DNA from 2 places in the Aerococcus christensenii genome. Region 2 is predicted to be linked to the other one. Evidence: a T-box and tRNA genes for the amino acid it is inferred to sense, from the RefSeq annotation. Region 2 holds a T-box; the other holds one or more tRNA genes.
What was found. The T-box of region 2 lies ahead of ileS (isoleucine--tRNA ligase). A T-box ahead of a tRNA ligase gene usually reads a tRNA of that ligase, here a tRNA-Ile.

Region 1 (16,055 bases), 530 kb from region 2:
CAATCGAGCAAATGCTTCTGCAGCAAAATCATAATGTTGCCCAGATATCGAAAACATATGGCGATCATTATCCCCTAAATAGCGTTGCTCTAAAGTTTTTACTTGAGATAGGATATCTTCTGCATAAGTTAAAAACTCACTGCCCTCTTCTGTAATAAATATCCCACGTTTTGTCCGTTCAAAAATTTGAATTTGATATTCTTCTTCTAATTCTTTAATCGCAGTCGACAAAGACGACTGGGCCATGTATAAACGACGACTCGCCGCACGAAAAGATCCTGAATTAGCCACAACAATTGCATACTTAAGTTTTTGAAAATTCATTTTCCCACTCCATCATTCACCATTAATGATTTAAACAATAAAAACATAACATTAGTAAAACCTATTAAAATTTATTTTACACATTTATTGAATAATAACAACAAAAATAACAGCAAAAATATTAAGTTAAATGATGAAAATACTTTTTTTGAATTTTTCAATATTGCAAAAAAAGCGCCAATTAAAATTGACGCTTTTAAACAAAAGCTACAGATGGGACTTGAACCCACGACCTCCGCCTTACCAAGGCGACGCTCTACCAGCTGAGCTACTGCAGCATAAATAAAAAACTCCGCAAGTAGGACTCGAACCTACGACATCTTGATTAACAGTCAAGCGCTACTACCAACTGAGCTATTGCGGAATAAAAAGAATTGCACGGCAACGTCCTAGTCTCACAGGGGGAAACCCCCAACTACATTCGGCGCTAAGAAGCTTAACTTCTGTGTTCGGTATGGGAACAGGTGTATCCTTCTTGCCATCGTCACCGCACAATATGAGCCTTATTCGCTCAAAACTGAATCTATAGTTTCTTCCTTTTTGTCATACAACTTTTCCTTTGGATAAGTCCTCGACCGATTAGTATTCGTCCGCTTCACCTATTACTAGGCTTCCACTCCGAACCTATCTACCTGATCGTCTTTCAGGGGTCTTACTCTCTTATTGAGATGGGAAATCTCATCTCGAGGGGGGCTTCACGCTTAGATGCTTTCAGCGCTTATCCCGTCCACACATAGCTACCCAGCTGTGCTCCTGGTGGAACAACTGGTACACCAGCGGTGTGTCCATCCCGGTCCTCTCGTACTAAGGATAGCTCCTCTCAAATTTCCAACGCCCGCGACGGATAGGGACCGAACTGTCTCACGACGTTCTGAACCCAGCTCGCGTACCGCTTTAATGGGCGAACAGCCCAACCCTTGGGACCGACTTCAGCCCCAGGATGCGATGAGCCGACATCGAGGTGCCAAACCTCCCCGTCGATGTGAACTCTTGGGGGAGATAAGCCTGTTATCCCCAGGGTAGCTTTTATCCGTTGAGCGATGGCCCTTCCATGCGGAACCACCGGATCACTAAGCCCGACTTTCGTCCCTGCTCGACTTGTAGGTCTCGCAGTCAAGCTCCCTTCTGCCTTTACACTCTTCGAATGATTTCCAACCATTCTGAGGGAACCTTTGGGCGCCTCCGTTACTCTTTAGGAGGCGACCGCCCCAGTCAAACTGCCCGACTGACACTGTCTCCCGACCAGATTATGGTCGCGGGTTAGAATGGTCATGTCACAAGGGTAGTATCCCACGGGTGCCTCCTTCGAAACTAGCGTCCCGATCTCTTCGGCTCCTACCTATCCTGTACATGTCACACAAACATTCAATATCAACCTACAGTAAAGCTCCATGGGGTCTTTCCGTCCTGTCGCGGGTAACCAGCATCTTCACTGGTACTACAATTTCACCGAGCCTCTCGTTGAGACAGTGCCCAAATCGTTACGCCTTTCGTGCGGGTCAGAACTTACCTGACAAGGAATTTCGCTACCTTAGGACCGTTATAGTTACGGCCGCCGTTTACTGGGGCTTCAATTCAGAGCTTCGCTCGAAAGCTTACCCTTCCTCTTAACCTTCCAGCACCGGGCAGGCGTCAGCCTCTATACGTCATCTTCCGATTTGGCAGAGACCTATGTTTTTGATAAACAGTCGCTTGGGCCTATTCACTGCGGCTGACCTTGCGGTCAGCACCCCTTCTCCCGAAGTTACGGGGTCATTTTGCCGAGTTCCTTAACGAGAGTTCGCTCGCTCACCTTAGTGTTCTCCACTCGACTACCTGTGTCGGTTTGCGGTACGGGTTGCTTTATTCTCACTAGAAACTTTTCTTGACAGTGTGACATCGGCTGCTTCGATACTTGATTTCTCTCCCCGTCACAGCTTGTGTACTCTGTGGCAAGCCTTTCACTCACCATCACACTTACTGCTTGGACGCGTCTTTCCATCTCCGCGCTCAGCTTAGCCTCCTGTGTCCTTCCTTCGCTCAAACAAATAAAACAAGTACAGGAATCTCAACCTGTTGTCCATCGCCTATCCCTTTCGGTCTCGGCTTAGGTCCCGACTTACCCTGGGAGGACGAGCCTTCCCCAGGAAACCTTAGTCATTCGGTGGACGGGATTCTCACCCGTCTTTCGCTACTCATACCGGCATTCTCACTTCTATACGCTCCACTGGTCCTCACGATCCAGCTTCTCTGCCTATAGAACGCTCTCCTACCATCCTCACGGATCCACAGCTTCGGTGTTCAGTTTAGCCCCGGTACATTTTCGGCGCAGGGTCACTCGACTAGTGAGCTATTACGCACTCTTTAAATGATGGCTGCTTCTAAGCCAACATCCTAGTTGTCTGTGCAACCCCACATCCTTTTCCACTTAACTGATACTTTGGGACCTTAGCTGGTGGTCTGGGCTCTTTCCCTTTCGACGACGGATCTTATCACTCGCCGTCTGACTCCTGGACTAAAACTTTTTGGCATTCGGAGTTTATCAGATGTCAGTAATCCTAGATGGACCCCTCGATCAAACAGTGCTCTACCTCCAATAGTCATCATCCAAGGCTAGCCCTAAAGCTATTTCGGAGAGAACCAGCTATCTCCAAGTTCGATTGGAATTTCACCGCTACCCACACGTCATCCCCGCCTTTTTCAACAGACGTGGGTTCGGGCCTCCAGCGTGTTTTACCACACCTTCACCCTGCACATGGGTAGATCACTTGGTTTCGGGTCGACGACAACAAACTTGACGCCCTATTCAGACTCGCTTTCGCTAAGGCTCCGCTTCTTCCGCTTAACCTTGCTTGCTATCGTCACTCGCCGGTCCGTTCTACAAAAAGTACGCCATCACCCTTTAACGGGCTTTGACTGCTTGTAGGCATACGGTTTCAGGTACTCTTTCACTCCCCTCCCGGGGTGCTTTTCACCTTTCCCTCACGGTACTGGTTCACTATCGGTCACTAGGTAGTATTTAGGCTTACCGGATGGTCCCGGTGGATTCCGACGGAATTTCACGTGTACCGCCGTACTCAGGATACTGACAGGCTGCCGCGATCTTTCGCCTACAGGATTTTCACCTTCTTCGATTGATTTTCCCAAATCATTCGGCTAGATCTTGTCATACCTTCCTTCAGTCCTACAACCCCAAAGTGCAAGCACTTTGGTTTGGCCTCTTTCCCGTTCGCTCGCCGCTACTTAGGAAATCGATTTTTCTTTCTTTTCCTATGGCTACTGAGATGTTTCAGTTCACCACGTCTACCACATCATAAGCTATGTATTCACTTACTTGCCATTGTCGATTAAAACAATGAGGTTCCCCCATTCGGAAATCTCCGGATCAAAGCTTACTTACAGCTCCCCGAAGCATATCGGTGTTCGTCCCGTCCTTCATCGGCTCCTAGTGCCAAGGCATTCACCGTACGCCCTTATTCACTTAACCACTGGTTAAGTTGTATGATTGCGAAAAGTTTTTTAAAACTCTTTTTCGGTTTTTACGCTTGGTAAAAATTGGTTTGTTTCCTTATTATCTCCTGGTAGAAATAATAAGGTGGAATTTACTATAGTATTCAGTTTTCAAAGAACAAGTTGCAAGGTTTCCCTTGCTATGGAGAATAGCGGGATCGAACCGCTGACCTCCTGCTTGCAAAGCAGGCGCTCTCCCAGCTGAGCTAATCCCCCAAAAAGAATAACTTTTATTCTTCTAATGGGCCTGAATGGACTCGAACCATCGACCTCACCCTTATCAGGGGTGCGCTCTAACCAACTGAGCTACAGGCCCGGTGATCCATTACATGTGTTTGATAGGCCTCTCAAAACTAAACAAAGAAAACGTAATGTGTATTCCATAATATCCTTAGAAAGGAGGTGATCCAGCCGCAGGTTCTCCTACGGCTACCTTGTTACGACTTCACCCCAATCACTTGTCCCACCTTCGGCGGCTGGCTCCAAAAGGTTACCTCACCGACTTCGGGTGTTACAAACTCTCGTGGTGTGACGGGCGGTGTGTACAAGACCCGGGAACGTATTCACCGCGGCGTGCTGATCCGCGATTACTAGCGATTCCGGCTTCATGTAGTCGAGTTGCAGACTACAATCCGAACTGAGAATGGCTTTAAGGGATTCGCTGACTCTCGCGAGCTCGCTGCCCGTTGTACCATCCATTGTAGCACGTGTGTAGCCCAAGTCATAAGGGGCATGATGATTTGACGTCATCCCCGCCTTCCTCCGGTTTGTCACCGGCAGTCTTGCTAGAGTGCCCAACTCAATGCTGGCAACTAACAATAGGGGTTGCGCTCGTTGCGGGACTTAACCCAACATCTCACGACACGAGCTGACGACAACCATGCACCACCTGTCACTTTGTCCCCGAAGGGAAAACTCTATCTCCAGAGTGGTCAAAGGATGTCAAGACTTGGTAAGGTTCTTCGCGTTGCTTCGAATTAAACCACATGCTCCACCGCTTGTGCGGGTCCCCGTCAATTCCTTTGAGTTTCAACCTTGCGGTCGTACTCCCCAGGCGGAGCGCTTAATGCGTTAGCTGCGGCACTGAAGGGTGGAAACCCTCCAACACCTAGCGCTCATCGTTTACGGCGTGGACTACCAGGGTATCTAATCCTGTTTGCTACCCACGCTTTCGGGCCTCAGCGTCAGTGACAGACCAGAAAGTCGCTTTCGCCACTGGTGTTCTTCCATATATCTACGCATTCCACCGCTACACATGGAGTTCCACTTTCCTCTTCTGTACTCAAGCTTCCCAGTTTCCAATGCACTTCCACGGTTAAGCCGTGGGCTTTCACATCAGACTTAAGAAGCAGCCTGCGCCCCCTTTACGCCCAATAAATCCGGACAACGCTTGCCACCTACGTATTACCGCGGCTGCTGGCACGTAGTTAGCCGTGGCTTTCTGGTAAGATACCGTCAAGACTGTAGCAGTTACTCTACAATTTGTTCTTCTCTTACAACAGAGTTTTACGATCCGAAAACCTTCTTCACTCACGCGGCGTTGCTCCGTCAGACTTGCGTCCATTGCGGAAGATTCCCTACTGCTGCCTCCCGTAGGAGTTTGGGCCGTGTCTCAGTCCCAATGTGGCCGATTACCCTCTCAGGTCGGCTATGCATCATCACCTTGGTGAGCCGTTACCTCGCCAACTAGTTAATGCACCGCAAGGCCATCGATAAGTGATAGCAGAGCCATCTTTCTAAGTTTGTTCATGCGAACAAACTTCCTATGCGGTATTAGCACCCGTTTCCGGATGTTGTCCCCCGCTTATCGGTAGGTTCCTTACGTGTTACTCACCCGTCCGCCGCTAACTTTGAAAGTGCAAGCACTTTCTCTGTTCGCTCGACTTGCATGTATTAGGCACGCCGCCAGCGTTCGTCCTGAGCCAGGATCAAACTCTCATGAAAGAATTCATGAACTGTTCTTAGCTCATTTTGCTGACTTGTTTGAGTCTAGTCTAGACTTATTGCTTGAATTGTTGGTTTAGTTATTTCTAACTATCCCTACACATTTGGTTCGTCTTCTTTGTTCAGTTTTCAAAGGTCTATCTTTCAGTCGCTTATTTCCGCAACTATTTAATAATAACACATGCACTTCATAATGTCAATATGTTTTTATTATTCCATATTTGTTGTTCCTTGCTGTTCTCTATCAGAAACAACTTTGTTAGTATAGTTCATTTTTCAAAATTTGTCAACTCTTTTTAAAAATATAATTTAATATTCTCAATTTTTATAGCATCACTTCATAGACCTATAGAACTAGTTAAGTCTTATATAGCTTTTAAGCATTTAATTTTCTAAATAGTGTGTACACAATCGCTGATATTCTTTGTGAACAGCTTCAAAAGATTTATTATCTATCCATGTTGCCATCATTATCCCATATTGCATAAGTTGTTTAGCGATAGGCGCTGTCTTTGTTGCTTGCCAATATGCTATTATCGTCTGTTTTGTTTGATCCAAAGAACAATTAAAGCGTATAAAAAGGCTATGAACAACCACATTCATCATTTCTTCTTCAAGAAAAACAATATTTTTGATTTGGCATTTTTTAAATAAGAAACCTAGCCCAAGACCTATTAATAACACGTCTTCTTTAACTTTTAAGGGAGTTTTCCTAGTTCCCATTAAAACATTATAGAAATGAAACAATTGTCTATTGAGTTCATTTAAAGTCCGCAATTCCTCATCCGACCAATGAAAGCAAAACTTCTTTTTTTCCCTTGCTTTCTGAAAATCTTCTATAAAAAGTGAAAAATGAGATTGAAAAGCGTAATCTTTGAATGGCAAGCCCTGAATGGATTTTGCTGGTTTCACATATTCATAAGTATCATTATAAGCAAAATGCTGTGAGTATCCTTGTTCTGTGAATTGAAAATCAGCACCTACCGGATAATAATAGATAAACGCTATTGCTGGTTGAATTGTAAGAACTGTCTCATAGGGAAGAAATACCGTTGAAGATTGTCGTAAAGATTCAGTAGTATCCTCTGTACTTAAAAGACGCCAACCACTGTCTTTAGGTATTGAAGGAGTTTCTCTCCAAGCCCATAAAAGTTTAGCTTCTTTATTGTAGAGTTTCTTTGACATTAAAATCAAATTACCATCTGGTAACCATTGCTGCACATCATTTTCCTCCTTCTTTGTCTTATTTCCTACATTATTATACAAAATTCTCTATTATTTAACATCCATTCACATTAATTGTTTTTAGTCCAAATAAGGCTTATACTTGATTAAATATTAATAAATAAGGAGGAAACCCTATGAAGCAATTTATTGACGCACTTTATGAACAACTAGATAAAAAGAAAGAGCGCATAATAAAAATCCGTGAAGAACTTCATGCACACGCAGAAGAATCTTTCAAAGAACAATGGACTGCTCAATATATTCTAGATTTTTATAAAGACCTAGATTGTGAAGTAAAATCTTCAGTTGGAAATGGTTACGGAATTGTTGTAACCATTGATTCTCTAAAACCTGGAAAAACCTTGGCTTTACGCGCTGATTTTGATGCTTTACCTATAAAAGAAGAAACGAATCTTCCTTTTGCTTCAAAAACAGATGCCATGCACGCTTGCGGACATGATGGGCATACCGCTTATCTCCTTGTTTTAGCAGAAACCCTTATCGAATTAAAAGATCAGTTTTCTGGGAAAATTATCATTCTTCACCAAAACGCTGAAGAAGCTTCTCCAGGAGGCGCCAAATCAATGATCGAAGCGGGCTGTTTGGAAGGTGTCGATAACGTTATCGGCATGCATTTTATGAGTAATATACCAGTGGGGACCATCAATTATCACATTGGCAACGCACAAACAGGACGAGATAACTTCCACTTAACAATCCACGGACAAGGAGGGCACGCTTCTTCTCCTCACTCGGCTAATGACGCCATTGTCGCCGCATCTTATTTCGTAATGTCTGTACAAACTATTATTAGTCGACGGCTAAATCCTTTTGATGTTGGATCTATTACTATAGGCAATTTTAACGGAGTAGGGGCAAATAATGCTATCAATGGTAAAGTGGTCTTAGGTGGAGACGTTCGATCTATTGCACCTGAAACCAGTCAAAAAATAGAAGAAGAAATTCGAAATAAAGTAAAAGGAATAGAAGCAACTTTTGGTGTAACCTGTGATTTAGATTATATTCATGATTACCCTGTTCTTTATAATGATCCTGATATCACCGAATTTGCTATTCGTGCCATTCAATCGCATCCATTTGATGAACTTAAGGGTATTCATGCCGTATCTCCTCAACCACCTTCTGAAGATTTTGCTTATTATGCCCAAAAAGTTCCAAGTACTTTCTTATGGATTGGCTGCCAATCTGAAGATCAAGAAAAACATCCTGCTTTCCCTCACCATCATCCAAAATTCTATATGGATGAAGGCGCCTTAATTGTAGCCGCTAAGGGAATGGCTGCTATTGTAGCCACTTATTTAGAAGAAAATAATATCAAATAACCTGAAATTTAAATAAAAAGGCAAAGATACAGTAAGTGTAATAAAGGCTCCTAAGAACTCATTTTCAAAGAACCTTATCTTACAAATATCTTTGCTTTTTCTATTAATTAATAGCGCACTTTTTAAATTTCATTCCATAAAAAATGGTGTTAGCAACCTAAGGATGGTTCTCAACACCATTTTTAATTCACTATTTATGATTTTCTAAAGAGGCTTTTACAAATCCCTTGAAAATAGGATGTGGATGATTTGGGCGTGAAAGAAATTCTGGATGGAATTGACTTGCAATAAAGAATGGATGATCTTTCAACTCTACAATTTCAACCAATCTTTCATCTGGAGAAGTTCCAGAGAAAACTAATCCTTTTTCTCCCAAGCTTTCACGGAAAGCATTATTAAATTCATAACGATGACGATGACGTTCTGAAATTTCTTCTACTCGATAAAGACTTTCGGCTAACGTCCCCTTTTTTAGAACACATGGATAAGCTCCCAAACGTTGAGTCCCCCCCATTTCTTCAATAGATTCTTGATCAGCCATCAAAGAGATAATTGGAGCTTGTGTTTCAGGATCTATTTCTGTTGAATTAGCATCTGTATATCCACAAACATCACGAGCAAATTCGATACTTGCTAATTGCATACCTAAACAAATTCCCATAAAAGGAACTTTGTTTTCACGCGCATAACGGATAGCTTGAATTTTCCCTTCGATCCCCCGCGAACCAAATCCTCCCGGGACTAAAATACCATCAGCATCTCCTAAACGTTGACTTACATTTTCAGCGGTAATCTCTTCTGCTGGCACCCAATCCAAATCAATTTCTGAATCATAGTCATATCCCGCATGTTTTAAAGCTTCTGCTACTGAGAGATAAGCGTCTTGTAAAGAAACATATTTTCCAACTAAAGCAATTTTCACTTTATTTTTTAATTTTAGAACACGTTTAGAAAGATCAGACCAAAATTCCATATTAGCTTGCCCAAGACCATTCAATTCAAGAGCCTCGCATACTTTATCATCAAATCCTTGTGCTTGTAAAGCGAGCGGTAAGGAATAAATGGTATCTACATCTCTATTTTCAATAATATTTTCAGGTTTTACATCACAGAAAGTAGATATTTTTTCTCTCATTCCTTCAGGCATAGGTTTTTCTGTTCGTACCACTAAAATATCTGGCTGAATACCTAAAGAACGCAATTCTTTAACAGAATGTTGTGTAGGTTTAGTCTTTAATTCACCAGCCGCATGTAAATAAGGAAGAAGTGTTGTATGAATATAACAAATATTTTCTGTCCCTACTGCTTTACGCCATTGACGAATAGCTTCAATGAAAGGTTGAGATTCGATATCTCCAACAGTTCCTCCAATTTCAGTAATAACAACATCCGCATCTGTTGATTCACCTGCACGAAGAATCTTTTCTTTAATAGCATTTGTGATATGAGGTATAACCTGAACAGTTGCTCCTAAATAATCTCCTCTACGTTCTTTAGCAATAACTTCGGAATAAATTTTTCCTGTGGTAACGTTCGAGAATTTATTCAACTTCACATCAACAAAACGTTCATAATGACCTAAATCTAAGTCCGTTTCTGTACCATCATCTAATACATACACTTCTCCATGTTGGTAAGGAGACATAGTCCCTGGATCGACATTAATATAAGGATCAAATTTTTGCATAGTAACTGTCAATCCTTTATTTTTAAGTAACCGGCCTAAAGAAGAAGCAACTAAGCCCTTACCGATTGACGAAACTACGCCACCTGTCACAAAAATATATTTGGTGTTTTTACTCATTCTCTAACCTAACCTTTCCAGAATTTTATTTATTAGTTTTTATCTAAGTAACCTTACAATTAAAAAACTCCCATTCTTTCAAAAAGAACAGGAGCCGTTTCTATTACTTGATCACTTAAGGTGCCCAAAAATTATACTAGCGCAAAGTTACAAAAGGGTCAAGTAAAAGTTACTCATCCTTTTATTTCTCTTATTTTAGTCTATATACTAAACCTATGAATTTTTATGCTTTCGATTTCTTCGAATAAACTTAGGCATTTTCTGATTAAAAATAATTTGAACAGTCGTATCGCAGGTAAATACGGCCAAAGCAATAGCTAAAGCAATAAATAAAGTCGTTGATAGTTCAGATAATCCTCTGGGAGTATTTCCTTGAAACAAATAGAAGGCCGTTCGATACATTCCTCCTCCAGGAACTAAAGTAAAAAATCCAGGAATAAAAAAGACTGTCACGGGTTCTTTAAATAATCGAGCAAACCCATGCGATAAACTTGCAATTAATAATCCCGCAATATAAGTGGATAAAATAATTGACCAATGAAAAAAATCTAAACAAAATAAATAAAGTCCCCATCCTGCCGTATCAATAATTGCTGTTTTTAAAATCATTTTTCGAGGCTCTTCTACAGAAATAGAACAAGAAATTCCTACAAAATAAGCGGCTAATAATTGAATTAAATAATACTTCATTAAATTATTCCTTTCAAAATAGCTAATCCTACAACTGATCCAATCGCAATCATCAAAGCTTCAAAAAAAGCTTCCAGAGCTCGTGAACTTCCTGCAATATAATCTTCTCTAAAAATATCTCGCAAAGAATTTGTTATCGCTGTTCCTGGTACCATCGGCATCAAAGTAGAGACAATAACTACAGATACTTTCATTTGAGGATAAAGAAACAACAATAACATATAAGCAACCACTGTAATCACTAAAGATTGAACGAGATTAGATAAAGCTTTATTAACATAGTATTTATTCATTAATATAGCAATTAATGAAAGTATCACTCCATCAATACCAGAAGCAATAAATTCTTGTATTCCCCCACCAAACATCACAGAAAAAGAAAGTGCTAAACCTATAATGCTCAAAGAAAACAAAAACGTTGAATACTGATTGGGTTGCTGACGAATTACCACTAAACGTTTATATGCTTCCTCTATAGTTATTTTTCTATTAATGAGTAACCGAGATACCGCATTCACTTGAGAAATTTTATTTAAATTATTAGAACGTGAGGTAATCCTTTTAATCCCTGCATATCCACCATTACTATATTTAAGATCATCTAGAATAGCATAAATAGACGTCGAAAAAGAAACAGCCACTGCATATGACGCTTTAGAATACGTTAAAATATGATTCATTGTATCTTCTACACGGTAAGATTCTGCATTAGATTCACACATAATTTGACCTGCTAGTAAGGCCGTTTCTAAAATTTTCTTTTGAATAATTTGAATATTTTCTTTTTTCACTTTTTCTATATGTTGAACTTCAACTGTTGATTCTTTAGTTATCACTATTGACCTCCTTAACCAGAGTATAATTTATTATAAATAAAGTATAAAAATGAAACTTTTCATTCTTTCTTATCAAACTCCTGTTACTTGAAAGAGCAGTTAAGCGTATAATGAAGGAAATGTTTTGTAAGGAGAAGATAATCATGCCACCTAAAAAATTGCTAATTACTGAAAATATTGTATATTCTTGGCTTTTAACAACTTCAGGAGGTTGTCAAACCGCTTATTCTTACATTAATCATAACGGGGTTTTTGCTGGCTTTCAATCAGGAAATATTATTAAATTAGGCATTCACATTGGAACTGGAAATTTTCATAATATACTTCTCTTTATTGTTTCTATCCTATCCTTTTTATTAGGAACCGCCTTTGCTCGTATTTTGCATTATCGGTTTTATGATGATGAAAATCATTTTAAGCGCCACTATTTCGTGATGGTGTATTCTATGTTCTTAATGGCCTTATCTGCAATAGCCACCCAATATATTAACGATCTTCTAGCAGTTTGCCTTTTAACATTAGCCACGGCCTCTCAATTTGAAGAGTTTCGATCTGTAAAAGGAACTCCCTACACACCTATGATGATGACAGGAAACCTTCGAAAATTAACAGAAAACTTATTTGACTATTTATTCTATCCAAATGATGAAGTTAAACAATTAGCTAAAAGTAATGTTATCTATATTTCAACTATTCTAGTCTGTTATATTACCGGCACCATTTTTGTCAGTTTTCTACAACAATTTTTGGGATTAGCCACCATTATTATTCCTATTTCTTTAACAGGAACCGCTCTTTTCTGGTTAATGATACATGCTCACCAATTATCGTAATCCTAACTTATTTGGAGAATTTTGAAAGTTCACCGTCTTGAATAGGACCTTGAGAACCAACACTCTTTCCTGTTGAATAGTTTATCTTTACTCCTGGCTGCCGATTAGGGATAAAAATATGAAATTGTAATTCTCCACCATCTTCTATAGATAAAGCTTCCATATAAATCCCACTGGCTAACTGATTGTTCCCTTCAAATACCGGAGTTACTCGATATCTAACATGGTTGCCTGTACTTTTCATATAATGTACAACATAATTTTCAAAGGGAAGCATTCCTTCTGTATTAAACCATCTAGTCCCTGTCATAAGATTTTTATTATTCGCATTCTCTCCAGTCAACTGATAGCCAATCAAATGTGAGCGATTATAAAGCCATCCCCCTTTAACATTAACATATCTTATCTGTTGCCAACCAGTCGGAGTAATGCTATCTATAGCTTCTCGATCATCAGTTGGCATTAATTCTACCCCTAGAATACCTTCAGCTCCTGTTACTCTTTGTAAATAATCTAACTCTCCATAATTGGCGTAAGCCTGTTCAAATTTTAAATTCTCTTCTGTAAATAAAGGAACATTTTCATTTACTACAACAAATCGTTTATTCTTAGGTACTTTAGGAGGAGTAGTGATTTTATTTTTCTTCACTTGAGAAATTAAATTTTGAGCTTCTTCTGATTTCCACTTTATCCCAGCTTTTCCGGCTATCGGATTACTTTGTTGCCACTTTCCACTTGAGACTTTCTGTTTTCTCTTTTTTTCTTGAGAAGTCTTCACTTCTTCTGGTTGAGAAGTAGATTTTTCGAGCTGAATTGCCGTTACAACAATTAGACCTATTATTCCTACTAAAAGTATTTTTTGAATCTTTTTAGTCCATCTTTTAGGCGTATATTTAGGAATTCCATAAATTACAAAAGCGATAGCTAATACCACGCATAGAGCTAAAATAATTGTTGCCATTTCATCAATCCTTCCCCTGTAATTACAAGAATAACGAATAAATGCTTTCATTTCAACGTATGAGTTTTTTCATATTGTTTCACATCATATTTATTTTTAATAAGAATAGGATTGACTTTCGCCGGAGTGTTTTCTATAATATATTCAATTTAAGAAACCTGTCAAAGAAGCAAAGAGTAGTAACTTAAGTTTGAATAGTGAGAAACGTTAGTGGAAAGTTTCCAAATATCTGTTACGAACCGCATTGCTTGGACCGCTTACTGAAAGAAGTAGGTAAGTGCGCTAGTCACGTTATCCCATCAAGTCGTCTTTTTAGCGCGCGTAAAAAGATGAATAGAGTGGTACCGTGGACAAGTCCGCCTCTTAATAAGAGGGGGACTTTTTTATTAGCAGATTTCTTTAATATTTAATGTTAATTACCATTAAATGAGGTGAAGATTATGAAAGAAAATGTAAAGAAAGTATTACTAGCTTATTCTGGAGGATTAGATACCTCTGTTACTATCGCTTGGTTAAAAGAAAATTATAACAACTGTGAAGTTATCGGCATGACTGCCAATATTGGGCAAATTGAAGACTTCGATTTTATTCATAAAAAAGCTCTCAATTGTGGGGCTTCTAAACTCTATGTTGAAGATCTTCGTGAAGAATTCATTACCGACTTTATATATCCTTCTTTACGAGCAGGTGCTAAATATGAAGGAAGTTATTTACTTGGAACAGCTTTTGCTCGTCCTCTAATAGCTAAAAAAATGGTAGAAATCGCTCATAAAGAAGGCTGTGATGCTATCGCTCACGGATGTACCGGTAAAGGAAACGACCAAGTTCGTTTTGAATTAGGAATTCGTGAATTTGATCCATCTATAACTATTATTGCACCATGGAGAGAATGGGATATTTTATCTAGAGATCAAGAATTCGATTATGCAGAAGCTCATAATATTCCTCTTCCAATTACACGTGAAACTAACTATTCTAAAGACGAAAATCTTTGGCATCTTTCTCATGAAGGGTTAGATTTAGAAAATCCTTCTAATCAACCAAAATATGAAGAAATTCTTGAATTAGGTGTTTCTCCAAAACAAGCACCCGATAAATCTAAAAAAGTAACCATTCGTTTTGAAAAAGGAAATCCTGTAGCTATTGACGGCGAGGAATTATCTCCGATTGATATCATTGCTAAATTAAACAAATTAGGCGGAGAAAATGGTATTGGAATTCTTGATCTTGTCGAAAACCGACTCATTGGTATGAAATCACGTGGCGTTTATGAAACCCCTGGTGGAACAATTCTTTATCACGCCCATGAAAAACTTGAGCAACTGACTCTCGATCGCGATACACAACACTACAAACAAAATCTTGCGCTTAAATACGGCGATTTAGTTTATAACGGTCTTTGGTTCTCTCCTCTTCGTCAAGCTATGCAAGCTTTCGTGGATTATACACAAAAAACTGTTACCGGTGAAGTTACACTTGAACTTTATAAAGGAAATATTATTGATGCAGGTATTACAAGTCCATTCTCTCTATATAATGAAGAATTGGCTACTTTTGACGAAGACAACATCTACAATCAAAATGACGCTGAAGGCTTTATTAACCTCTTTGGTCTTCCACAAACTGCCCGTGTCTTAGCTAAGCATAAAAATAAATAAAATTCTTCATTATTAGCTTCTCGATTGATATAACGTGCAAATAATTAAAAAGAGAATTGCTTGTGATAGGTAAAAAAGAGATGACTAAAGCATCTCGAATGACGTGAATTTTATCTTATATTATTGTAAAAGTTTATACTTTTAACTAATAGTGCTAGTCAATTTCAAGATTGGTAGCACTATTTTTGTTATATGAAAACATAAAATTTTTCTTAAAGAGTATTTTATCTTTCTCTCTATATTACTTGCCATAAACTTTTAAGCAACAAAAAATAAGTAGAAAATAAAAAGCAGTTAATAATAACTGCTTTTTATCTTCTCCTATCACCATCAACGTTGATAGCTTCAAAACACTGAATTGAAATTACTTATTAGTTTAAAGCTTGATTCATCAACGTCTTAGCCTAATCGAGAAGTATAAACATTAAGATGGACCCTCAGGGGCTCGAACCCTGGACCCACGGATTAAGAGTCCGTTGCTCTACCAACTGAGCTAAGGATCCCTAACACTACTTCTACATGTTACACCCTTTTTCTATAAATTGCAAGCTTTTTATATAAAATATCTAATTTCTTTACAACTTTTTTCTTCAAATACTATCGTCGATTATTCTTCTTCTCTGAAAGTAACCGAAGAGAACTTATTATATTCTTTAGTAAAGATCAATTTTACAGTGCCTCTTGCCCCTGATCTATTTTTTTCGATGATAATTTCAATAATATTATTATCTTCTTTTTCCTTCTCTTCTTCCCCGTCTTCACGTTCATAATAATCTTCACGATATAAGAAAGCTACAATATCAGCATCTTGTTCAATCGAACCAGATTCTCGAATATCACTTAAAACCGGTCGTTTATCCTGCCTTTGTTCTACACCCCGAGATAATTGAGACAAAGCAATCACAGGAACATGGAGTTCTTTAGCTAACTTCTTTAGTTGCCGTGA
Region 2 (16,055 bases):
GTGGATCAAGAAGATAGTGATTCCAATACTCAGCCCATTGATGGTTTAGATCTTTATACAACGATTGATACGCGCCTTCAAACTTATTTAGAAACTTTAATGGAGAAGGTCTATAAAGAAAATAAACCGCAATCCATGACGGCAATGCTTGTAGATCCTAAAACTGGAAATGTTGTTGCAGCGAGTCAACGGCCAACCTTTAATTTACAAACGCGAAAAGGTTTAAAAGACATGTGGACCAACTTGTTAGTTGGAGAAGCTTATGAACCAGGATCTGTTATTAAGGTGTTAACGGTTGCTGCAGCTATTCAAGAAGGTGTCTTTCAACCGGACGAAACCTATCAATCTGGACATATTATTGTGGATGGCACACAGATTAGCGATTGGAATAAGGTCGGTTGGGGCGTCATTCCTCAATTGGAAGGATTAGCCCAATCTTCGAATGTTTTAATGGTAAAATTAGTACAAGCTATGGGATATGATACCTGGCATAAATATATGGTAGAATTTGGCTTGACCCAACGTCCAAATTCTGGATTTGATGATGAAATTTCGGGCTCTATTAGTTTTGACAAGGAACTCCAGAAAGCAAATACAGCCTTTGGACAAGCTATTCGAGTGACGCCTTGGGAACTTATGCAAGCTTATACAGCAGTGGCTAATGGCGGAAAAATGATGAAACTTCATATTATTGATCGTTACCAAGAAAAAGATGGAAGTATTCGGGTGAACCAACCGGAACAGATTAGTCAGCCAATTTCTGAGGAAACTGCGCGTAAAACGTTAAAAGCGCTAGAATCTATTGTTTATTCTCCAAATGGAACAGGGACGATTTACGATATTAAAGGAATTCGTTTAGCGGTCAAAACAGGGACGGCTGAAATTTATGATGAAAATGCGGGACGCTACCTTTCTGGAGGAGAGAATGCGTATCTGCATTCTGTTGTGGGCTTTGCCCCCTCGGATAATCCACGGTATATTTTGTATTTAACGATGAAGCGCCCTTCAGCAGGAGGGTTGGCACAAGTGGGCCTTTCTAAGATTTTCATTCCGTTTTTACAGCGGGCGATGGAATATAGTAAACTAGAGCCTGCTAGTCAATCTTCATCGTCACAAGTGCCCAATATTGTGAATCAGGAAGTGAATACAGCCGAACAAAGTTTGAAGAAACAGCACTTTGCAAATATTCAGGTCTTAGGGAAAGGAAAACAAGTCATTCGACAATTTCCACAATCTGGTGAAAAGCAGCGTTCAGATCGCCCAATCTTCTTGTTAACAGAAGGAGAATTAACCATGCCAGATATGACAGGCATGAGTCTAACAGAAGCTCAGAATTTAGCTCAAATGTTAGGTATTCATTTATCTGTTAATGGACAAGGACATGTTAAGAAACAGAGTCTTTCTCCAGGAAGGCCGATTCGTTCAGAAGAAACTGTAACCATTGAATTACAATAAGGAGTAAGGGAGAAACCATGAGTTTAACGTTTTTGTTTTCGTTTATAATAACTGCTGCCGTGATGCCATTATTTATAAAATGGATGCATAAAAAACAATTTGGACAAGAAATTCTAGAGATTGGACCTAGCTGGCATAAAGAAAAAAGTGGGACACCGACTATGGGAGGACTTGTTTTCCTCACAGCTACGGTTCTTTCGATGCTAGTCAGTCATTGGTGGTTAGGAAGTTTTAGCCCAGAGATTTTCATTTTGGTCATTACACTCATCATGTTTGGCTTGTTAGGTTTTGTGGATGATTTCTTAAAAATCTTCAAGAAACAAAATGAAGGTCTAACGGCTAAACAGAAATTCCTTGCTCAACTCGGAATGGCCTTAGTGATTGTTCTTTTGATTAAGGGATTTGGCGTTAATGCCTATCTCCCACTTCCTTTTCATTTAGGGACTTCACACTTTATCTTGTTACTTGTGTTTAGTGTAATTTGGCTAACAGGTTTCTCCAACGCCTTTAATCTAACAGATGGCATCGATGGCTTATCGTCAGGGTGCGCTATTTTGACTTTGACAGGCTACCTTATTCTCTTCCTACGTCAAGGAAGTGTAGAAGTTTCCCTGTTTATCGTAGGTTTGATCGGATCCTTGTTTGCTTTCTTGATTTTTAATATGAAAAAAGCGAAAGTCTTTATGGGAGATGCAGGGGCCTTAGCTGTGGGGGCTTTGATGGCTGTATTAAGTATTATGAGTGGCAATCCTTGGTCCTTACTTTTATTTGGCCTTATTTATGTACTAGAAACAGCAAGTGTAATGTTACAGGTGGCTTACTTCAAACGGACACATAAACGAATTTTCAAGATGACCCCTATTCATCACCATTTCGAAATGAGCGGATGGAGTGAATGGAAGATTGACTTTGTATTTTGGGGAATTACCGGCGTATTAATGATTGTTGGACTTATTGCATTTTAGGAGATTGATTTGGGATGGAAGAACAAGAGAGACAATGTGAACAAATGGTTAACAAGAAGGTATTGGTATTAGGCTTAGCAAAAACGGGCGTCAGTGTAGTGAATTGGCTTACGCAAATGGGCGCTCTTGTTACGGTTAATGATAAGTGCCCATTAGATCAAAATAAGGCGGCACAAGATCTTATTGAAAAGGATGTTCGTGTGATTACAGGAGGCCATCCGATTGAATTACTAGATGAGGATTTTGCTTTTATGGTTAAAAATCCCGGAATCCCCTATACTAATCCTTTGGTAAAACGGGCGTTAGAAATGGGTTTGCCTGTCTATACAGATATTGAATTAGTAGAGTGGCTTCATCGGGGAACGATTGTCGGAATCACTGGTTCTAACGGGAAAACCACAACAACTTCTTTGACAGGAGCTATCCTCAAAGCGGATAAAAGTTTTTCTGGTCGAACAGAAGTGGCAGGAAATATCGGTATTCCTGCCTTAGATATTGCTCCTCAATTGACTTCAAAAGATCGTCTAGTTTTAGAGCTCTCCAGCTTCCAGTTAATGGGAACAAAGACTTTCCGTCCGAATATTGCTGCTATTATTGATATTTATCCTACTCATTTGGATTATCATGGAAACCTAGAAAATTATATCGCAGCTAAATGGCATATTACGGCTAATCAAGGCCCAGAAGATGTGTTATTTTTGAATTATGATCAAGAGGTCTTATGGTCTAGACGCTATCAAACCCAAGCAAAAGTTATTCCTTTTTCTTTAGAAACACCACTTGAAGATGGAATTTGGTATAATACTTCGGAAGGAAAGATTTTCTGGAAAAAGGAAGCTGTCATGGACAGAGCGGATTTATTTTTACCAGGAGATCACAATGTTCAGAATGCTCTCGTAGCTATCGGAATTGCTAAAGTATTGGGAGTTTCTAATGCGGTTATTCAAGAAACTTGCCGCCAATTTACAGGGGTTAAACATCGGATTCAATATGTTCAAACGGTGAATAAGCGAAAATTTTATAATGATTCCAAAGCAACGAATAACGAGGCTTGCATGACAGCTTTGAAGAGTTTTAACCAAAGTTTGGTTTGGATTGCAGGAGGCTTAGATCGGGGAAACAGCATTGATGAACTCTTGCCTTACTTGAAAAATGTTCATGCGGCAGTTGTTATGGGAGAAACCCAAGAGAAGTTTGCTCAATTGGTGAAAAAAGCGGGGATCACCCAATTAGAATATGCCAAAGATATTGAAGAAGCGACTCAAAAAGCGTATGCGATGAGTAAAGAAGATGATATTATTTTATTATCTCCAGCTTGTGCAAGTTGGGATCAATACCCTAATTTTGAAGTTAGAGGGGATCGCTTTATTCAAGCAATAAGTCAATTAGAGAATTTGTAAACGGGAGATAGGAGTACAGACATGCGAGTTGTATTATCAGGCGGAGGAACAGGGGGACATATTTATCCAGCTTTAGCCTTAAGAAAAGAGTTGTTAAAACACTATCCAGATGCTGAATTTCTATATGTTGGAACGGCTAAGGGATTAGAAAGTCGGATTGTTCCTAGTCAAAATATTCCTTTTAAAACGATTCATATTCAGGGACTTAAGCGCTCATTTTCTTTAGAGAATTTAAAGACAGTGACTTGTATGTTGGAAAGTATTCGAGTGTCTAAGCGTTACCTCAAAGGATTTCAACCAGACATTGTCATTGGAACAGGGGGATATGTTTGCGCGCCAGTTCTCTATGCAGCAGCGCGCTTAGGGATCCCTACTGTGATTCATGAACAGAATAGCGTCGCAGGAATTACTAATAAGTTCTTGAGCCGCTATGTAGATAAGATCTGCATCTGTTATGAAGAAGTGAAGGAAAGCTTTTCTAAAAAAGCCCAAAGGAAGATTGTCTTTACAGGCAATCCTCGGGCCCAAGAAGTAGCGGAGCGAACAGAAAAAGCAGATCTTACGGAATTTGGATTACGAAATGACCGCCCTACTCTTTTAATTTTTGGAGGGAGTCGGGGGGCTCAACGTATTAATCAAGTCGTAGAAGAAATGCTCCCTGAACTCAAAGATCAACCTTACCAGACTTTGATTGCAACAGGGGAGATCTATTATAAAGAGTTAATGACGCGCTATCCAGATATCCAGCAAATGGACAAGGTAAAAGTCGTTTCTTATATCCACAATATGCCAAGCTTGCTAAGAAAAGTGGACCTTGTGGTTTGTCGAAGTGGGGCAACGACTTTAACAGAGCTAACCGCTGTAGGAACACCAAGTATTTTGATTCCAAGTCCGAATGTTACGAATAATCATCAACAACATAATGCGGAAAGCTTGGCTAAAAGAGATGCAGCGATTATGATTCTGGAAGAAAATTTATCGGCTCATCGTTTGTTAACTACTATCGATGATCTTATGTCCAATCCAGGAAAATGTATCGAAATGAGTCATCAATCAAAAAAGATGGGCGTTCCAGATGCGAGTGATCGCATAATTTCGGTGATTGAAAAATTGATAAAATAAGGAGTGGGACGATGCTTGATTGGAATGAAGAAGCGAAACGTTCTGCTAAGCGGCGCTTTGAACAGGAACAAATGAAGCGCCATCAGACAGAAAAAGAAGATTCAGAGAAAAAGGATGATGCTGAAAGTCCTTATAAAAAAGCAAAAACAGATCCTTTTTCAAAGGCAAATGAAGAAAACTTTTCTACAGAAAAACAAGAAGGAATTTTGGATAAGTGTGATCAGCTTTTAAAGAAAAGAAACTTACATCACCTTTACAGAAAGAAGAAAGAAAGTCTTCAAAAGAAAGCTTCATTAAAAGATAAAGAAGTTCCTGAAAAAGAACATGTCTCCTTTATCAAAAAAGGATTTCACTGGCCTTCTTTTGGGATAGGACTCTGTTGCGTAGGAATCATTGCTTTCTCTTCCTGGTGGCTTTCTCCGTTTAATCGGGTACAAGGTCTTACAGTGAGCGGGAATCGATTGGTTGCGGATGAACAACTTTTATTCACTTCTGGTTTAAAACCGAATATGTCTTATTTAGGCATTGAAAAGGAAACTCCTGTAGTAACTGAGCGCTTACGGGCACAATATCCGAGTGTTCAAAAGGCACAAGTGATTGCCGAAGATAATTTTTCGGTTCGACTCAATGTTCAAGAATTTCGAGCAGTCGGATATATCGATAAGGAAGATTTTAAGTGCCCTGTGTTAGAAAACCAACAAACACTAACAGATCCCTTGCCTTATGGGGAACAAGATGTTCCTAATTTGGTTGGATTTGGGGAAGATGAAATACCAGAGTTAGCGAGTCAGTTAGGCAAGCTAAGTGATGATATTCTTGCTCAAATCGAAGAAGTGGACAATGTTTCTGATGAAATTTATCAACACCATATTGCGTTTAAGATGAAAGATGGCAATATTGTCGTTGGTTTTGTGGAATCTTTTGCAAAAAGAATGCAATACTATAATCAAATTGTTAAGAGTCTTAAGAATCAAAAGGGAATCATTAATATGGAAGTTGGTATTTTCTTCGAAGTGAAGACTCCGCTAACAGATCCCTTTGCTTCTCCAGAAGAAAGAGAACGCTATATTCAACGTTATGGCAGACCTTATCGCACGCGAAAAGATCTTGAAAAAGAAAAGAGCCGTGGGGATGAAAATAAAGATAAAGTCAAAAAACGTTCCACTAGTATTCAAGATAAAGAATGGAATGAAAAGCAAACGGAAGAGTCAACATCTGTCGAAAAACCCAAACGGCGTCAACCGGTTCAGAATTAAGATGTCTAAACCGTGAGAATTTGGTCCTTTAGAGACAGAATTAGAATAAATTCGTTTCTTCTTACCGTTCTTTATGTTAAAATAATTTCGATATAGTCATATCTAACTAAATAAGAATTAAAATAGGAGGTTTCAATCATATGGTTCGACCAAAAACATATGTAGGGTTAGACATTGGAACCACTTCCGTGAAAGTCGTTGTTGCCGAAAATGTTAATCAACGTTTAAATATTATCGGCGTAGGTAGTCAACGCTCTGAAGGCTTAAGTCGAGGGGTTATTGTTGATATCGATAAAACCGTCGAAGCGATTAGAAGTGCAGTAAGTCAAGCCGAGCAAAAATCAAATATCAAGATCAATGAAGTGATTGTGGGGGTGCCTAGCAATCAAATCAATATTGAACCTTGTTATGGGATGATTGCTGTTTCTGGTGAAAACCGTGAAATTACAGATAAGGATATTTATAATGTTTTATCTGCAGCAAAAGTACGTGCGGTGCCACCAGAGAGAGAAATTATTTCTGTTGTACCAGAAGAGTTTATAGTAGACGGCTTTGATGGTATTCGAGATCCAAGAGGAATGATTGGTGTTCGATTAGAATTATACGCAAGTATGATTACTGGACCTAAGACCATTATTCATAACATTAAACGTTGCGTGGAAAAGGCAGGATTGGTAATTGGAGATTTTGTCGTTCAACCATTAGCCAATGCTGAAGTTGCTTTATCAGAAGATGAACGAGATTTTGGAACTATCCTCATTGACTTAGGCGGTGGGCAATCTACGGCAAGTGTATTACATGAAGGCCAATTGAAGTTTTCATATGTCGATCAAGAAGGTGGCGAATACGTAACGAAAGATATTTCGACCATTCTCAACACGACACTTGATAATGCAGAACGCATTAAATTAGAGTATGGCTATGCATCATCTAAGAAGGCTCGACCAGATGAGTATTTCCCTGTGGAAACAATTGGTAAGAAAGAGCCTACGAAAGTAGATGAACAGTATCTCGCTGAAATTATTGAAGCGCGGCTACAGCAAATTTATGAAACCTTGAAGAAAGCTTTGGATCAAGTAGAAGCCTTTGATTTACCTGGAGGATTGGTAATTACAGGGGGAGCTTCTTCTTTACCAGGGGCTGTAGAGTTAGCAGAGTCTATCTTAGGAGAAGAAGCACGCTTCTATATTCCAGAAGAAGTTGGGTTAAGAAACCCAAGCTATACGACGGCTTATGGGATTGTAGCTTATGCAGCGAAGTTACCTGATATCTATCACGTTGCCCAAGGACGTTCAAAGCAGGCCAAACAGCCACTTCATCCGACAGAACACCGTTCGTATGAACCTAAGCCTGCTGATCATGTCGCCCCTTCCTATTCTGAAGAAGGCTATGGGCAAGAAAGCACTAAAGAAAATAGTTACGAAAAGAAAGTGAAGCAATTGATCAGTAGTGAAGACGGTGGCTTTATGCAAAAGGTTCGTAACATTATCGATGATATATTTAATTAAGATCATGATAAAGAGATACTGGGAGGATGTAGAATGGATTTAGAATTCGATAACACAATAGAATGTAATAATAATGCTAACATCAAAGTCATTGGCGTTGGTGGTGGTGGTAACAATGCTGTTAACCGTATGATTTTAGAAGGGGTTAAGGGCGTTGAATTCATCGTGGCCAACACAGATACGCAAGCTTTGGCGCATTCAAAAGCAGAAAACAAGATTCATCTTGGACCTAAAGTAACTCGCGGATTAGGTGCTGGGGCACAACCTGAAGTAGGGAGAAAAGCCGCTGAAGAAAGCGAAGACCAAATTCGTGAAGCTTTACAAGGTGCAGATTTAATCTTTATCACTGCCGGAATGGGCGGTGGAACCGGTACAGGGGCTGCACCAGTTGTTGCTCGTATTGCTAAGGAAGAATTAAACGCCTTGACCGTTGGGGTTGTGACCCGTCCATTTACCTTTGAAGGACCTAAACGTGGTCGTTCTGCTGCTGAAGGTATTGCTAACATGAAGGAATATGTGGACACCTTAGTGACGATCTCCAATAACCGCTTGTTAGAAATTGTTGACAAGAAGACTCCAATGCGTGAAGCCTTTGGAGAAGCGGATAATGTTTTAAGACAAGGGGTTCAAGGAATTTCTGACTTAATTACTTCACCAGGCTATGTGAACTTGGACTTTGCGGATGTGAGAACTGTTATGCAAGATCAAGGGACAGCTTTGATGGGGATCGGAACAGCTTCCGGTGAAAATCGTACAGCTGAAGCTACTAAGAAAGCTATTTCTTCTCCATTGTTAGAAGTTTCCATCGATGGGGCTGAACAAATTCTTTTAAATATTTCCGGTGGGGAAGACCTTACCTTATTTGAAGCCCAAGATGCTGCTGAAATTGTAAGCTCTGCTTCTTCTTCTGAAGTTAACATTATTTTCGGAACAACAATTAACGAAAACTTAGACGATGAAGTCATTGTCACAGTTATTGCAACAGGAATTGATCCTGATCGTCGTCAAAAACGTCAACAAGAAGAGAAAAAACGTAATCTTCAACGTCAAAACAATCGTCCTAACCAATCAAGTGGTTATCAATCCGCACCTACTAGCCGAGATTTAGGCAATCGTCCAGAATACTTTGAAGAAAAACAAGTAACGCCTACTTATGATAACTCACGTCCTCTTCGCCAAGATTCTTTTGAACCGACTGGTCGTCCTTCTTACGGCGCACCAGTAGATTCTTCTCGTCATTTTGATACATCAAATGACACTAATTATGATAATGTGAGTGAAGATGATGAATTAGATACGCCACCATTCTTTAGAAAGCGTCGTCGTTAATTCATGACGATTAAAAGTCGAGCCAAACAGTTAATGGAAACTGTTCATACCCTAACAGCATCAGCGTGCCCTCCTCACGAGACCACGCTGATTTGCGTTTCTAAATACCATAGTGTTGAAGAGGCAAAAGAGGTTTATCAAGCAGGCGTTCGGCACTTTGCGGAGAACTATGTTCAAGGCTTGCTTGAAAAGAAAGAAGCAATGGCCGATGATATTGTGTGGCATTTGATCGGCCCTTTGCAATCTCGAAAGGTAAAAGATATTATTAATCACATCGATTATTTTCATGCTTTAGACCGTTTGAAGATCGCCAAAGAAATTAATAAACGTGCGGATCAGCCCATTGCTTGCTTTGTAGAAGTGAATGTTTCAGGCGAAGAGAGTAAGCATGGGATAAAGGAAGAAGAGGTTATAGATTTTATCAAGTCATTAGCCGATTATCCCAAAGTGAAAGTAGTTGGTTTAATGACGATGCTCCCACAAGGAGTGGGTGCTAGCGAACAACACCGCTTGTTTGGCCAATTAAGAAAGTGCCGGGATCAGGTCGCAGAAGAACATCTGCCTTGGGCTCCCTGCACACACCTTAGCATGGGAATGAGTGGCGACTATCAGATTGCCATTGAAGAAGGAGCCAGCTTTGTTCGTGTAGGTTCTGCCTTCTTCCAGTAAAAAGAAAGGAATTCAGTCAAGCATGATCTTAATCTTCAAAACTTTATATTTTTTATTACAAACGTATAGTTTTTTAATTGTGATTTGGGCCTTGATGTCTTGGTTACCTAACGGAAGAGAGAGTCAATTTGGAAAGTATTTGAATCGAATTGTTCTTCCTTACATTGAAATATTTGATCGATTTATTCCTACTCTAGCCGGAATAAGTTTCTCTCCATTAATTGCGATCCTTGTTTTGGAATTAGCGATGAGGGGCTTAACCAGTTTGTTTTTAGTATTTTTGTGATAAGATTTGATGTGAGAAAGAGATGTATTTAGATCACTATCGACCAGAAGAGCGAGAGTTTACAGCAGATCTCGCGCATAAAATTCAATTCGTAGAACGGTCTTATCGTCCGGAATTAACTCACTTTTTTAATCCACGCCAGCAGGTGATTGCTAAGCAATTGCTTGGAAATTCAGAGACCTTGAAATTGGTGTGGGATGGTGGTTATGAAGGAGCAGAGAATCAACGATTATTGATTTGTCCTTACTATGAAGAAGTCGATAGATCGGCTCTTGAATTAACTTTGATAGAGGTAGAGTATCCCAAGAAGTTTGAAAAATTAAGTCATCGCAAACTCTTAGGAAGCTTGCTTAGTCAAGGGATTCAGCGAGATCGATTGGGGGACATTCTTCAAGATGGAGAGAGATGGCAATTTATCGTAGAGAAAGATTTAGCACCTTATCTCATGACGCAAGTCCAACGTATCGGACATGCTTCTGTTCATCTGCAAGAAGTTCCTTTTTCTCAATTATTAGACAGAAAAGAGGATGGACAATCTTTTCAAATCAGCGTGGCTTCCCTGAGACAGGATCTTTTGTTGAGTGAAGGCTTCCGCTTGTCTAGGCAAAAGGTGAAAGTAGCTTTTGATAATCGAGAGGTCAAATGTAATTGGACCTTAGCTTCTAAGCCAAGTCACGAAGTTCAGGTAGGAGACGTTCTCTCTTTGAGGCATTATGGGCGGTTGAAACTAGAGGCCGTCCTATCAGAAACCAAAAAGGGAAAGCTTCGCCTCCAAGTCACACGTTATTCCAATCAGTAGGGGGAATACATATGCAAGCAAATGAGATAAAAAACCACAAGTTTCCTAGTAAAATGCGCGGGTATGACCGCCAAAAGGTAGATGCTTATCTCAATGAACTTAGTGTTATGATGAACACTTTAGAAATGAATAACCAGCATCTCCAACAAGAATTGTATGAGGCTAATAGTAAATTAGATGATTTACATGAGAAAGAAGCCACAGTGAATCGTTCCATTATGGTTGCTCAACAAGCTGCAGATCGGTTAAGAGAGACCAGTTTAGATGAAGCGGATCTTATTATTAAGCGAGCTGAAGAAACAGCTAAACAAATCATGACTAAGGTTTGTGATCAGGCAATGGATTTATTGAATGAACAAGCCCAGCTTCGGGAAACTTCACGCTACTATATTTTCCAAATGCAAGGCTTAATTAATAATGCCAAGCAAGTTTTGGATGATCCTAAATGGCAAGATCTTTTTAAAGATGTTCCACAACAAGCTGTGGAATGTCCAACGCTTAAGCAAATCTTGGAAGAATATAACCTTCCTATTCGGGACCATCATGGCGCTTTAGTTTTTGATCAAGAATTGGAAAAAGCTCAGAAAAAACAAGTGGAAGCAGAATTTCTTAACCAAAGTACAGGTAATGTCAAAGCAGTGTTACCAAGTGAGGTTGAAAATTTACTCAAAGCCGAAGAAGTCCGTTTGAGTGAACAAGAAACAGAAGAGAAGCCTAAGAGCGAGAAAGTCGATAAGAATGAAGACCAGGAATAGAGGATTCTTTCATATTATTTGGAAAAATAATGTCATCGATAAACTTGAAAAAATACGAACTGTTCCGTATAATAGGAACAATACAAAATGAATTGAAACAAGGTAAAGTCAGCCCGCTATTCCAAGCGAATCTAAGTAGGTGTGAGTTAGATAATGGCACTGATTTTATTATCCTTCAATGATTTCTTAACTGAAAATGAAGTAAGTTATGACGTTCAGTCGCGTTAAGACTTTAAGGTAGAGAATTCTACAAAATTGGGTGGTACCACGGAGCACTTCGTCCCTTGCGGATGAAGTGCTTTTTTTATTAAAGAAGAGGAGTGAGTGGCAATGAAAATGAAAGAGACGCTAAACTTAGGGAAAACTAAATTCTCAATGCGGGGAAATTTACCCCAAAAAGAACCCCAAAGACAAGCTGAATGGGAAGAAAATCATGTCTATGAGCAACGCTTAGCGAAGAACAAAGATAACCAACCTTTTGTTCTTCATGATGGCCCTCCTTATGCAAACGGCAATATTCATATTGGGCATGCTATGAATAAGATCAGTAAGGATATTATTATTCGTTCCAAGGCTATGGAAGGCTACTATGCCCCTTATGTTCCTGGATGGGATACGCATGGTCTTCCAATTGAACAAGCAGTGACGAATTCTGGTGTGGATAGAAAAGCTTTATCCACAGCTACCTTTAGAAAAATCTGTCAAGAATATGCCACCAAGCAAGTGGATCAACAACGCAAAGACTTTAAACGTTTAGGCGTATCTGGTGAATGGGAGAATCCTTATGTTACCTACCGCAAAGATTTCGAAGCCCAAGAAATTCGTGTCTTTGGGAAAATGGCTGAAAACGGGCTTATCTATCAAGGCAATAAGCCTGTCTACTGGTCTCCTTCCAGTGAATCCACTTTAGCCGAAGCAGAAATTGAATATAAAGATGTGGAAACACCAAGTATCTATGTGGCTTATAAAGCTAAAGAAACCTTTGGCAAATTACCTTCAGATACAGAATTTGTCATTTGGACCACCACGCCATGGACTTTGCCAGCTTCCATGGGGATCAGTGTTCATCCACGTATTACTTATGTCTTAGTAGAGATAGGTACGCACCACTATTTAGTGGCTAAAGACTTGCTACAAAGCTTAGTGGGCAAATTCGAATGGGAAGATTACCAAATTGTTCAAGAAATTCAAGGAAAAGAATTAGACCGCATGGTAGCCCAACATCCTTTCTATGATCGGGATATTTTGGTGATGAATGGGGAGCATGTCACTACTGATACCGGGACTGGTTTAGTTCATACCGCTCCTGGACATGGGGAAGATGACTACCAAATTGGAAAAGCTTACGGTTTGGAAATCCTTTCTCCATTGAATGACCAAGGCTGCTTTACCGAGGAAGCTCCAGGTTTTGAAGGAATGTTCTATGAAGAAGGAAACAAACTCGCCATTTCAATCGTCAAAGAAAAAGGAGCCCTTCTCAAGTTAGAATACTTCACCCACTCTTATCCACATGATTGGCGAACCAAGAAGCCAGTTATTTTTAGAGCCCTTCCACAATGGTTCTGTTCCGTAGACAAGATTCGGGAGAAAACCTTATCTATCATCAATCATGAGGTGAAATGGTGGCATCCTTCTGGACAAAAACGGATTTACAATATGATTCGTGACCGTGGAGACTGGGTCATTTCCAGACAAAGAGTATGGGGCGTTCCGCTTCCAATCTTCTATGCTGAAGACGGAACCCCAATCATCACGCCAGAAACAACGGAATATGTTGCCCAACTCTTTGAAAAATATGGTTCTAATGTCTGGTTTGAAAGAGAAGCCAAAGATCTCTTACCGGAAGGGTTTACCAGTGAACATTCTCCAAATGGGCAATTCACCAAAGAAAAAGATATTATGGATGTTTGGTTTGACTCTGGTTCTTCTTGGGCAGGCGTTTTAGAGAACGAAGAGCATCTGGTCTATCCTGCTGATATGTACTTGGAAGGTTCTGACCAATACCGCGGGTGGTTTAATTCCAGCTTACTCACTTCTGTGGCAGTTAATGGACAAGCTCCTTATAAACAAGTCATTTCTCAAGGCTTTGTGAATGATGGGGAAGGTCGGAAGATGAGTAAATCTCTAGGGAATACCGTTTCTCCTAATGATGTCTGTGATCAACGTGGGGCAGATATTCTTCGCCTCTGGGTGACTTCAGTGGACTCACGTTATGATGTTCGGATTTCGGATGATATTTTGGCACAAGTTTCTGAATCTTACCGTAAAATTCGGAATACCCTCCGCTTTATGTTAGGAAATTTAAGTGATTTTGATGTTAAAGCTAATAGCGTTTCTTATCAAGACTTAGATCCTATTGATCAATTTATCTTAGTAGAATTAGATCATTTAGTGGAAGAAGTGAGAGAAGCTTACGATCAATTTGAATTCAATACCATTATTCAACAAATTTTGAATTTCTTAACGCAAATGATGTCCAGCTTCTATCTCGACTATTCCAAAGACGTGACCTATATTGAATTAGCAGATGATCCGAAACGTCGGAATATGCAAACGGTTATGTATCAAGTTACTAAGAAATTGACCATCTTATTAACGCCGATTATTCCACATACGACGGAAGAAATTTGGGAATTCTTACAAGAAGAGGAAGACTATGCTCAACTTGCTAACTTCCCTGAAGTCGAACATTACGAAAATGCAGAAGAGCTTTCTACTTTCTGGCATAAGTTCTTACAGTTCCGTGATGCAACGAACCGAACTTTAGAAACGGCCCGTAATGAGAAAGTTATCGGCAAATCACTAGAAGCTCGTCTTCACATTTATGCCGATGCGGATTGTCAATCCTTCCTAGAAGCAGTGGGAGAAAACTTGCGGATTTACTTGATGGTTTCTCAATTGGAAATTCTTGATCAAGCTCAAGCGCCAAGCTCCGCTGATGATTACGAAGGCTTCAAGTTAGTTGTGACACCAGCAGAAGGGCAAGTGTGTGAACGCTGCCGTGGGGTCTATCCATCGGTAGGAAGTTGCGAACAAGCACCAACGCTTTGTCAACGGTGTGCTCAAATTGTCATTGATCATTTCCCTGAAGTTTTACAAGCAGAGGAAGATTAGTCATGTATGAAGGATATGTGGAAAGTTACAATGCGCAAAAGGGCTATGGCTATTTAGTGATAGAAAATGATCCTTCCAAAGAAAAGATTTTTATTCATCAATCAGCACTTGAAAGATTGAATACCCCTTCACTAATAGTCGGCCAAAGTGTCCTTTTTGAAGTCGCCCCTGGAAGAAAAGGCCCTCAAGCGGTCGCCCTTCAATTAATGTAAAAAATATGAAAGCGTACATTCCTTGTATAAGGAATGTACGCTTTTTTTGCCTAAAGGCCGTCTAGACGATACAAATGACGAAATAAACCCTTAAAATGTTTAAAAATAGGGGGAATCCTACGACTATAAAAGCTATATTGTTTGAGAATATATTATTTGCTATGCAATAAGTGTTTTTATAGTACAAAATATAGTTATTTTTGTTCGAAAAGATATCGCTTTCAAAATTTAGTGATATACTGAACTTGTAATAAAAATCCAAGGAGGACAAAAAAATGAAATTTGTTATTGTTGGGACAAACCATGCAGGGATTGCTGCTGCAAATACACTTTTGGACAATTATGGTGAAGGCAATGAAGTTGTCATGATTGATCGGAATACAAACCTTTCTTACTTAGGCTGTGGGACCGCTTTATGGGTAGGTCGTCAAATCGACAGCTATAAAGGCTTGTTCTATACTAAACCTGAAGACTTCGAAGCCAAAGGAGCTCGCATCTCCCTTGAAACAAGTGTAGACCGGGTAGACTTTGACAAGAAAGTCGTTTATGCGACTTCCAAAGACGGCAAAGCTATTGAAGAGAGCTACGACAAATTAATCTTGGCAGAAGGCTCTGCACCAATTGCCCCTAACCTACCAGGAAAAGACTTAGAAGGTATTCACTTCTTAAAACTCTTCCAAGAAGGAATGGCTGTTGATCAAGAATTAGCGAAGAATGAAGTGAAGACTGTAGCCGTTGTTGGAGCAGGTTACATCGGTGTTGAAATCGCTGAAGCTGCTGCACGTCGTGGAAAGAAAGTTCTTCTCTTTGATGCTGCAGATACTTGCTTAGCAAGCTACTATGATGAAGAATTCTCTTCCTTAATGGACAAGAACTTGAAAGAACACGGGATTGAAACTCACTATGGTGAATTTGCGCAAGAATACCTTGGCGAAAATGGACGTGTGTGTGGTCTCAAGACAGACAAGGGACAATACGATGCAGATGCTATTATTAACTGTATTGGGTTCCGTCCAAATTCCGTTTTAGGTGGCGACCATCTCGAAAGATTTGCCAATGGGGCGTATCTTGTTAGCCGTGGCTTCCAAACCTCAGATCCAGATGTTTTCGCAATCGGTGACTGTGCAACGAACTACTCCAACGCCCTACAAGCAACAACTTACATTGCCTTAGCTTCTAACGCTG

Region 1: it encodes a tRNA-Ile, which carries the amino acid that the T-box ahead of ileS (isoleucine--tRNA ligase) is inferred to sense. The anticodon was not compared.

Annotation. Positions count from the first base shown of each region.
Region 1 is NZ_CP014159.1:707,091-723,145, reverse strand. Features, by position in the region: gene AWM71_RS03405 (LysR family transcriptional regulator) at 1-324, opposite strand, end outside; tRNA gene AWM71_RS03400 (tRNA-Thr) at 530-602, opposite strand; tRNA gene AWM71_RS03395 (tRNA-Asn) at 615-688, opposite strand; rRNA gene rrf (5S ribosomal RNA) at 701-816, opposite strand; rRNA gene AWM71_RS03385 (23S ribosomal RNA) at 884-3,790, opposite strand; tRNA gene AWM71_RS03380 (tRNA-Ala) at 3,957-4,029, opposite strand; tRNA gene AWM71_RS03375 (tRNA-Ile) at 4,056-4,129, opposite strand; rRNA gene AWM71_RS03370 (16S ribosomal RNA) at 4,209-5,757, opposite strand; gene AWM71_RS03365 (immunity protein Imm33 domain-containing protein) at 6,142-6,978, opposite strand; gene AWM71_RS03360 (amidohydrolase) at 7,119-8,327, shown strand; gene AWM71_RS03355 (CTP synthase) at 8,518-10,131, opposite strand; gene AWM71_RS03350 (threonine/serine exporter family protein) at 10,345-10,821, opposite strand; gene AWM71_RS03345 (threonine/serine exporter family protein) at 10,821-11,657, opposite strand; gene AWM71_RS03340 (YoaK family protein) at 11,801-12,490, shown strand; gene AWM71_RS03335 (DNA/RNA non-specific endonuclease) at 12,498-13,451, opposite strand; gene AWM71_RS03330 (argininosuccinate synthase) at 13,883-15,109, shown strand; tRNA gene AWM71_RS03325 (tRNA-Lys) at 15,540-15,612, opposite strand; gene dnaB (replicative DNA helicase) at 15,717-16,055, opposite strand, start outside.
Region 2 is NZ_CP014159.1:173,256-189,310, reverse strand. Features, by position in the region: gene AWM71_RS00870 (penicillin-binding protein) at 1-1,455, shown strand, start outside; gene mraY (phospho-N-acetylmuramoyl-pentapeptide-transferase) at 1,473-2,420, shown strand; gene murD (UDP-N-acetylmuramoyl-L-alanine--D-glutamate ligase) at 2,435-3,820, shown strand; gene murG (undecaprenyldiphospho-muramoylpentapeptide beta-N-acetylglucosaminyltransferase) at 3,842-4,942, shown strand; gene AWM71_RS00850 (cell division protein FtsQ/DivIB) at 4,954-6,198, shown strand; gene ftsA (cell division protein FtsA) at 6,339-7,706, shown strand; gene ftsZ (cell division protein FtsZ) at 7,740-9,035, shown strand; gene AWM71_RS00835 (YggS family pyridoxal phosphate-dependent enzyme) at 9,039-9,704, shown strand; gene AWM71_RS00830 (YggT family protein) at 9,727-9,990, shown strand; gene AWM71_RS00825 (YlmH family RNA-binding protein) at 10,013-10,789, shown strand; gene AWM71_RS00820 (DivIVA domain-containing protein) at 10,801-11,544, shown strand; T-box leader at 11,623-11,832, shown strand; gene ileS (isoleucine--tRNA ligase) at 11,875-14,658, shown strand; gene AWM71_RS00810 (cold-shock protein) at 14,661-14,870, shown strand; gene nox (H2O-forming NADH oxidase) at 15,146-16,055, shown strand, end outside.